Regions from separate parts of the Fructilactobacillus ixorae genome, predicted to be linked through region 2. Evidence: a T-box and tRNA genes for the amino acid it is inferred to sense, from the RefSeq annotation. Region 2 holds a T-box; the other holds one or more tRNA genes.

Region 1 (3,383 bases), 410 kb from region 2:
AATAACAGTGATAGCCGAATTCTGTTAACCCTATGGAACGATCATTATGATTGTCTTCAATGGGAAGATGGTACCCAAAATGCGTTCATTGCCTACGATAACTTTAAAAACGATCTTGGAGCCGACTATCACGAAGTCGGGTACCAACGGTTTCAACCAAAAGCATAAAAAAGAGAGATGAAGTAATTCATCTCTCTTTTTGGACGGTCCGTACGAGACTCGAACTCGTGATCTCCTGCGTGACAGGCAGGCGTCTTAAACCGACTGGACCAACGGACCAAAATTGCGGGGGCTGGATTTGAACCAACGACCTCCGGGTTATGAGCCCGACGAGCTACCAGACTGCTCTACCCCGCGATAATTAAAAAAATGACCCGTACGGGATTCGAACCCATGTTACTGCCGTGAAAGGGCAGTGTCTTAACCACTTGACCAACGGGTCATAAAAAACGGAGAAGGAGAGATTCGAACTCTCGCGCCGCTTACGCGACCTACACCCTTAGCAGGGGCGCCTCTTCAGCCACTTGAGTACTTCTCCATATGGGCCTAAGTGGACTCGAACCACCGACCTCACGCTTATCAGGCGTGCGCTCTAAACCAGCTGAGCTATAGGCCCAAAACAAAAGCGGGTGACGAGAATCGAACTCGCGACAATAGCTTGGAAGGCTATGGTTTTACCACTAAACTACACCCGCATAACATATTAAAATAATGAAACAAGTGGCGCGGGACAGAATCGAACTGCCGACACACGGAGCTTCAATCCGTTGCTCTACCAACTGAGCTACCGAGCCATGGTAAGCGGTCCGTACGAGACTCGAACTCGTGATCTCCTGCGTGACAGGCAGGCGTCTTAAACCGACTGGACCAACGGACCAAAATTGCGGGGGCTGGATTTGAACCAACGACCTCCGGGTTATGAGCCCGACGAGCTACCAGACTGCTCTACCCCGCGATAATTAAAAAGGAGGATGAGAGATTCGAACTCTCGCGCGATTTGACTCGCCTGACGGTTTTCAAGACCGTTCCCTTCAGCCAGACTTGGGTAATCCTCCATCAAACAAAAGCAATTATAACACACGAAAAATACGGCCGTCAAGTTAATCTTGACCAATGGATCTTGTAGGACTCGAACCTACGACCGGACGGTTATGAGCCGTCTGCTCTAAACCAACTGAGCTAAAGATCCAAGACCTAATCGCGGCGGAGGGAATCGAACCCCCGACCTCTCGGGTATGAACCGAACGCTCTAGCCAGCTGAGCTACACCGCGATTGATAGGTAATCATTACCTAAAATAGATATTAAAATATCTAATCGGGAAGACAGGATTCGAACCTGCGACCCCCTGGTCCCAAACCAGGTGCTCTACCAAGCTGAGCTACTTCCCGAAAAATGCACCTAGCAGGAGTCGAACCTGCAACCTTCTGATTCGTAGTCAGACACTCTATCCAATTGCGCTATAGGTGCATAAATGCCGAGGACCGGGATCGAACCGGTACGGTCATTACTGACCGCAGGATTTTAAGTCCTGTGCGTCTGCCAATTCCGCCACCCCGGCAAAAGGTGGTACAAAGCGGAAGACGGGATTCGAACCCGCGACCTCCACCATGGCAAGGTGGCGTTCTACCACTGAACTACTTCCGCATAATGCCGACTAGAGGATTCGAACCTCCGACCCCCTGTTTACAAGACAGGTGCTCTGCCAACTGAGCTAAGTCGGCATATGCATAACTATTAAAATAATGAGCCGTGGCAGGTTCGAACTGCCGACCCTCTGATTAAAAGTCAGATGCTCTACCGACTGAGCTAACGGCTCAATATGGAAGATACAGGGATCGAACCTGTGACCTCCTGCTTGTAAGGCAGATGCTCTCCCAGCTGAGCTAATCTTCCAAAACCGCGTGGCAACGTCCTATCCTCGCAGGGGGCGATCCCCCAACTACTTTTGGCGTGCTAAAGCTTAACTACTGTGTTCGGCATGGGAACAGGTGTATCCTTTAGGCTATCGCCACCACACGACTGAGTGAACTTCGTTCCCTCAAAACTAGCTAATATTATTTCCTGCTGAGTCACCATTGCACTTCTTTGGTTAAGTCCTCGACTGATTAGTATTAGTCCGCTTCACGTATCACTACGCTTCCACTTCTAACCTATCGACCTGATCATCTTTCAGGAGTCTTACTTCCATATAGGAATGGGAAATCTCATCTTGAGGCGAGTTTCACACTTAGATGCTTTCAGCGTTTATCTCATCCATACATAGCTACTCAGCAATGCGCCGGGCGGCGCAACTGATACACCAGCGGTATGTCCATCCCGGTCCTCTCGTACTAGGGACAGCTCCTCGCAAATTTCCTGCGCCCGCGACGGATAGGGACCGAACTGTCTCACGACGTTCTGAACCCAGCTCGCGTACCGCTTTAATGGGCGAACAGCCCAACCCTTGGGACCAACTACAGCCCCAGGATGCGATGAGCCGACATCGAGGTGCCAAACCTCCCCGTCGATGTGAACTCTTGGGGGAGATAAGCCTGTTATCCCCAGGGTAGCTTTTATCCGTTGAGCGATGGCCCTTCCATACGGTACCACCGGATCACTAAGTCCGACTTTCGTCCCTGCTCGACTAGTCAGTCTCGCAGTCAAGCTTGCTTCTGCCTTTACACTTACAGAATGATTTCCAACCATTCTAAGCAAACCTTTGAGCGCCTCCGTTACTATTTAGGAGGCGACCGCCCCAGTCAAACTGCCAACCAGACACTGTCTCCGAGCACGCTAAGTGCTCAGGGTTAGAGTGTTCACATAGCCAGGGTAGTATCCCACGGGTGCCTCCACCGAGACTAGCGTCCCGGTTTCAATGGCTCCTACCTATCCTGTACAAGCTATGTAAACACCCAATATCAAGCTACAGTAAAGCTCCATGGGGTCTTTCCGTCCTGTCGCGGGTAACCTGCTTCTTCACAGGTATCTTAATTTCACCGAGTCTCTCGTTGAGACAGTACTCAAATCGTTACGCCTTTCGTGCGGGTCGGAACTTACCCGACAAGGAATTTCGCTACCTTAGGACCGTTATAGTTACGGCCGCCGTTTACTGGGGCTTCATTTCGAGGCGTCGCCGAAGCTAACCTTTCCACTTAACCTTCCAGCACCGGGCAGGCGTCAGCCCATATACTTCATCTTACGATTTTGCATAAACCTGTGTTTTTGATAAACAGTCGTTTGAGTCTCTTCACTGCGGCTGACCTGACGGTCAGCACCCCTTCTTCCGAAGTTACGGGGTCATTTTGCCGAGTTCCTTAACGAGAGTTCTCTCGCTCACCTGAGGATACTCTCCTCGACTACCTGTGTCGGTTTGCGGTACGGGTAGTTAATTACTAACTAGAA
Region 2 (3,383 bases):
GGAGAATCGCTGGGACAAGTAGCTTCACAGACGTTGGAAAGCATGCGCGTAATTAACGACGTCACTTCGTTACCAGTTTTACGCCCGTTATTATCGCTGGATAAAACGGAAATTATTAAAATTGCTAGAGACATTGATACTTATGATTTATCCATCATGCCCTTTGAAGATTGCTGTACGATTTTCACGCCGCCCACCCCAAAGACCAAACCCGATCTAGAAAAAACCCGAAACTTTGAGCAATTAATTGACGTCGATGGGTTGATGAATGAGGCACTGGCCGGGATTGAGGTTACCAAGATTAACGTTGGAGATGACTACCTCAACGCCCAAGAAGACGTGTTTGCTGAACTACTATAAAAGTCAGTGAGAACACAACCAGGAGGAATAACCATGCAAGTGAAGTTAATGGCGCAAACGGTATCGTTATTAGGAACCCCACCCGCTGTGGGGGATTTATTGCCCGATTTTACGGTGATTAATGATCAGGGCCAACCAGTTACTGCACCAGATTTACTAGGCAAGCTTATGGTGCTGTGTGCAGTTCCAGATTTGAATACGGACGTTTGTAGTCTAGAAACCAAAAAATTTAACCAGCAGGCAGATCAATTTCCAAAGGCCCGGTTTGTAACGATCTCCAACAATCGGCTCGCGGAACAAACCGATTGGTGTGCGGCTGAGGGCGTGCAAAACCTGGAGATTTTGTCAGATGAACCGGGCTCGTTCGGTAAGGCAACCGGGTTATACATTCCCAGCTTTAAACGCCTGGCGCGGGCGGTGTTTGTGGTAAATGCCGAAGGGCAGATTACCTACGAAGAAGTGTTAGCACAGGTTGCCTCCGAGCCGGATTATGCCGCTGCCGTAAACGCGTTACAACAACTGTACTAGGCTGCGTTTAAAAGTAGTTGACGAATTTGGGAAAGTTAAGTATATTATGGAACGAATACTAAATGCAGTGAGCAAGAGGCAGTCTGCGTCGTCATTTGTAGGGAGAGAACGCTAGTGAGAAGTTCTTAATGACTGGAGACTGTGTAGCTTGGGAGCAGGGATAGCAACTTTGGTTGGTATCAACGGGTGCCACCGTTATTGGTTTAAGTTGGGATTAGATCATAATCCAATTTAGGTGGTACCGCGAGCATTCGTCCTATTGTAGGGACGGGTGCTTTTTTTGTAACTCGGAAAGATCAATAAATGAGGTGATTGCATGGACAAGCAAACAGCAGAAGCAACAACTGAGATGTCAACGAAATTTGATCCCCATGCCGTAGAGCATGGGATGTACCAAAAATGGGTTGACGAGGGCGTTTTTAAACCCAGTGGTGACCAACAGGCCCAACCCTATTCAATCGTGTTGCCCCCACCAAACGTGACGGGTAAGCTCCATTTAGGGCACGCGTGGAATACGACCTTGCAGGATATGTTAATCCGGCAAAAGCGGATGGAAGGCTACGATACCCTGTGGCTGCCGGGCATGGATCATGCGGGGATTGCCACTCAAGCTAAAGTGGAGGCCATGTTACGGGAGAAAGGGATTTCTCGCTATGACCTTGGTCGTGAACGGTTCATCCAACAGGTTTGGGAGTGGAAGGATAAGTTTGCTGCTACGATTCACGAACAATGGGCGAAGCTCGGCCTCTCACTTGATTACGATCGCGAAACTTTTACCCTCGATGACGGGGTTTCAAAGGCCGTACGCAAGGTGTTCGTAGACCTCTACAATCAAGGACTGATTTATCGGGCTAAATACATCATTAACTGGGATCCCCAAGCGCGAACGGCTTTGTCAGACATTGAGGTTGAACACCAAGATGATCAGGGCGCGTTTTACCACGTTAAGTACCAATTTACTGGGGACACGACCTTTAATGGCAAGGACTACATTGAAATCGCCACCACGCGGCCAGAAACCATGTTTGGGGACGTAGCGGTCGCCGTTAATCCAAGTGATGAGCGGTACCAGGAGCTCGTAGGTAAAACGGTAATCGTCCCATTAGTTAACCGAGAAATTCACATTATTGCTGATCATTACGTTGATCCGGAGTTTGGGACGGGAATGGTTAAAATCACGCCGGCTCACGATCCCAATGACTTTAAAGTTGGAAAGCGCCACGATTTAGCCGAAATTAACACGATGAATGAGGATGCCTCGCTCAACGAAAACGCTGGCAAATACGAGGGAATGGACCGGTTTGTTGCGCGTGAAGCGATTGCCAAGGACTTGGAAGCTGAAGGAGCAATGTTGCGGGTAGAACCAATCGTGCACTCGGTTGGCCACTCCGAACGGACTGGAGTGCAGGTGGAATCCCGGCTTTCAACCCAGTGGTTTGTTAAAATGAAGCCCCTGGCAGAAGCCGCGTTGAAAAACCAACAGACTGATGATGCCGTTAACTTCGTACCTGAACGCTTTGAAAAGACCTTTAGTCGGTGGATGGAAGACGTCCACGATTGGGTAATTTCGCGGCAGTTGTGGTGGGGACATCGGATTCCTGCTTGGTATCACAAAGAAACCGGGGAAATGTATGTTGGTGAAACAGCCCCGAAGGATCCGGAAAACTGGGTTCAGGATCCGGATGTGTTGGATACCTGGTTCTCGTCTGGATTATGGCCCTTTACGACGATGGGCTGGCCGGATACTGATGCTCCCGATTTTAAACGGTACTTCCCGACATCAACGATGGTCACGGGGTATGACTTGGTGTTCTTCTGGATTTCCCGGATGATTTTCTTGAGTCTCCACTTTACGGCCCGGCGGCCGTTCAAGGACGTGCTGTTGCACGGCCTTATTCGGGATGAACAGGGTCGGAAAATGAGTAAGTCCCTCGGAAACGGAATTGATCCCATGGATGTGATTGACCAGTACGGGGCGGATGCCCTCCGGTGGTCTCTATCAACGGGAACGACTCCCGGACAGGACGAACGGTTCAGTTACGATAAGATGGACGGCTCGTGGAAATTTGTGAATAAAATTTGGAACGCCAGTCGATACGTGATTATGAACCTAGGTGAGATGACCAAGCCGACCCTCCCATCCGCTTCCGAATGGAATCTGGCGGACCGGTGGATCTTGGCACGGCTGAACCGTACGGTGGCACACGTGCGAGAAAACTACGATAAGTATAACTTTGGAGAGGCGAACCGCGCCCTGTACGATTTTATTTGGAATGATTTTTGTGATTGGTACATCGAGATGAGTAAGGAAACGCTCACGGGAGATGACGAGCAGGCCAAAGCGAACACTCGCAACGTGCTTGCGTACGTGTTGGATCAGTTCTTACGGCTCTTACATCCAGTGATGCCGTTTGTGACGGAAAAAATCTGGCTTTCAATGCCGCACGTCGGAAAATCATTAGTGACGGCCGCATATCCAGAAGTGCACGCGGACT

Evidence for each region. A T-box is a leader RNA that pairs with one kind of tRNA and senses whether it is charged. The one in region 2 lies ahead of M8332_RS02530 (valine--tRNA ligase), so its partner is inferred to be a tRNA-Val.
Region 1: it encodes a tRNA-Val, which carries the amino acid that the T-box ahead of M8332_RS02530 (valine--tRNA ligase) is inferred to sense. The anticodon was not compared.

The regions. Positions count from the first base shown of each region.
Region 1 is NZ_CP097478.1:943,233-946,615, forward strand. Features, by position in the region: gene M8332_RS04620 (hypothetical protein) at 1-168, shown strand, start outside; tRNA gene M8332_RS04625 (tRNA-Asp) at 205-279, opposite strand; tRNA gene M8332_RS04630 (tRNA-Met) at 284-357, opposite strand; tRNA gene M8332_RS04635 (tRNA-Glu) at 371-442, opposite strand; tRNA gene M8332_RS04640 (tRNA-Ser) at 451-538, opposite strand; tRNA gene M8332_RS04645 (tRNA-Ile) at 542-616, opposite strand; tRNA gene M8332_RS04650 (tRNA-Gly) at 625-695, opposite strand; tRNA gene M8332_RS04655 (tRNA-Phe) at 722-794, opposite strand; tRNA gene M8332_RS04660 (tRNA-Asp) at 803-877, opposite strand; tRNA gene M8332_RS04665 (tRNA-Met) at 882-955, opposite strand; tRNA gene M8332_RS04670 (tRNA-Ser) at 966-1,055, opposite strand; tRNA gene M8332_RS04675 (tRNA-Ile) at 1,115-1,189, opposite strand; tRNA gene M8332_RS04680 (tRNA-Met) at 1,199-1,272, opposite strand; tRNA gene M8332_RS04685 (tRNA-Pro) at 1,317-1,390, opposite strand; tRNA gene M8332_RS04690 (tRNA-Arg) at 1,396-1,469, opposite strand; tRNA gene M8332_RS04695 (tRNA-Leu) at 1,475-1,560, opposite strand; tRNA gene M8332_RS04700 (tRNA-Gly) at 1,575-1,646, opposite strand; tRNA gene M8332_RS04705 (tRNA-Thr) at 1,651-1,723, opposite strand; tRNA gene M8332_RS04710 (tRNA-Lys) at 1,746-1,818, opposite strand; tRNA gene M8332_RS04715 (tRNA-Val) at 1,823-1,895, opposite strand; rRNA gene rrf (5S ribosomal RNA) at 1,902-2,018, opposite strand; rRNA gene M8332_RS04725 (23S ribosomal RNA) at 2,088-3,383, opposite strand, start outside.
Region 2 is NZ_CP097478.1:533,746-537,128, forward strand. Features, by position in the region: gene thiI (tRNA uracil 4-sulfurtransferase ThiI) at 1-360, shown strand, start outside; gene tpx (thiol peroxidase) at 394-888, shown strand; T-box leader at 947-1,150, shown strand; gene M8332_RS02530 (valine--tRNA ligase) at 1,205-3,383, shown strand, end outside.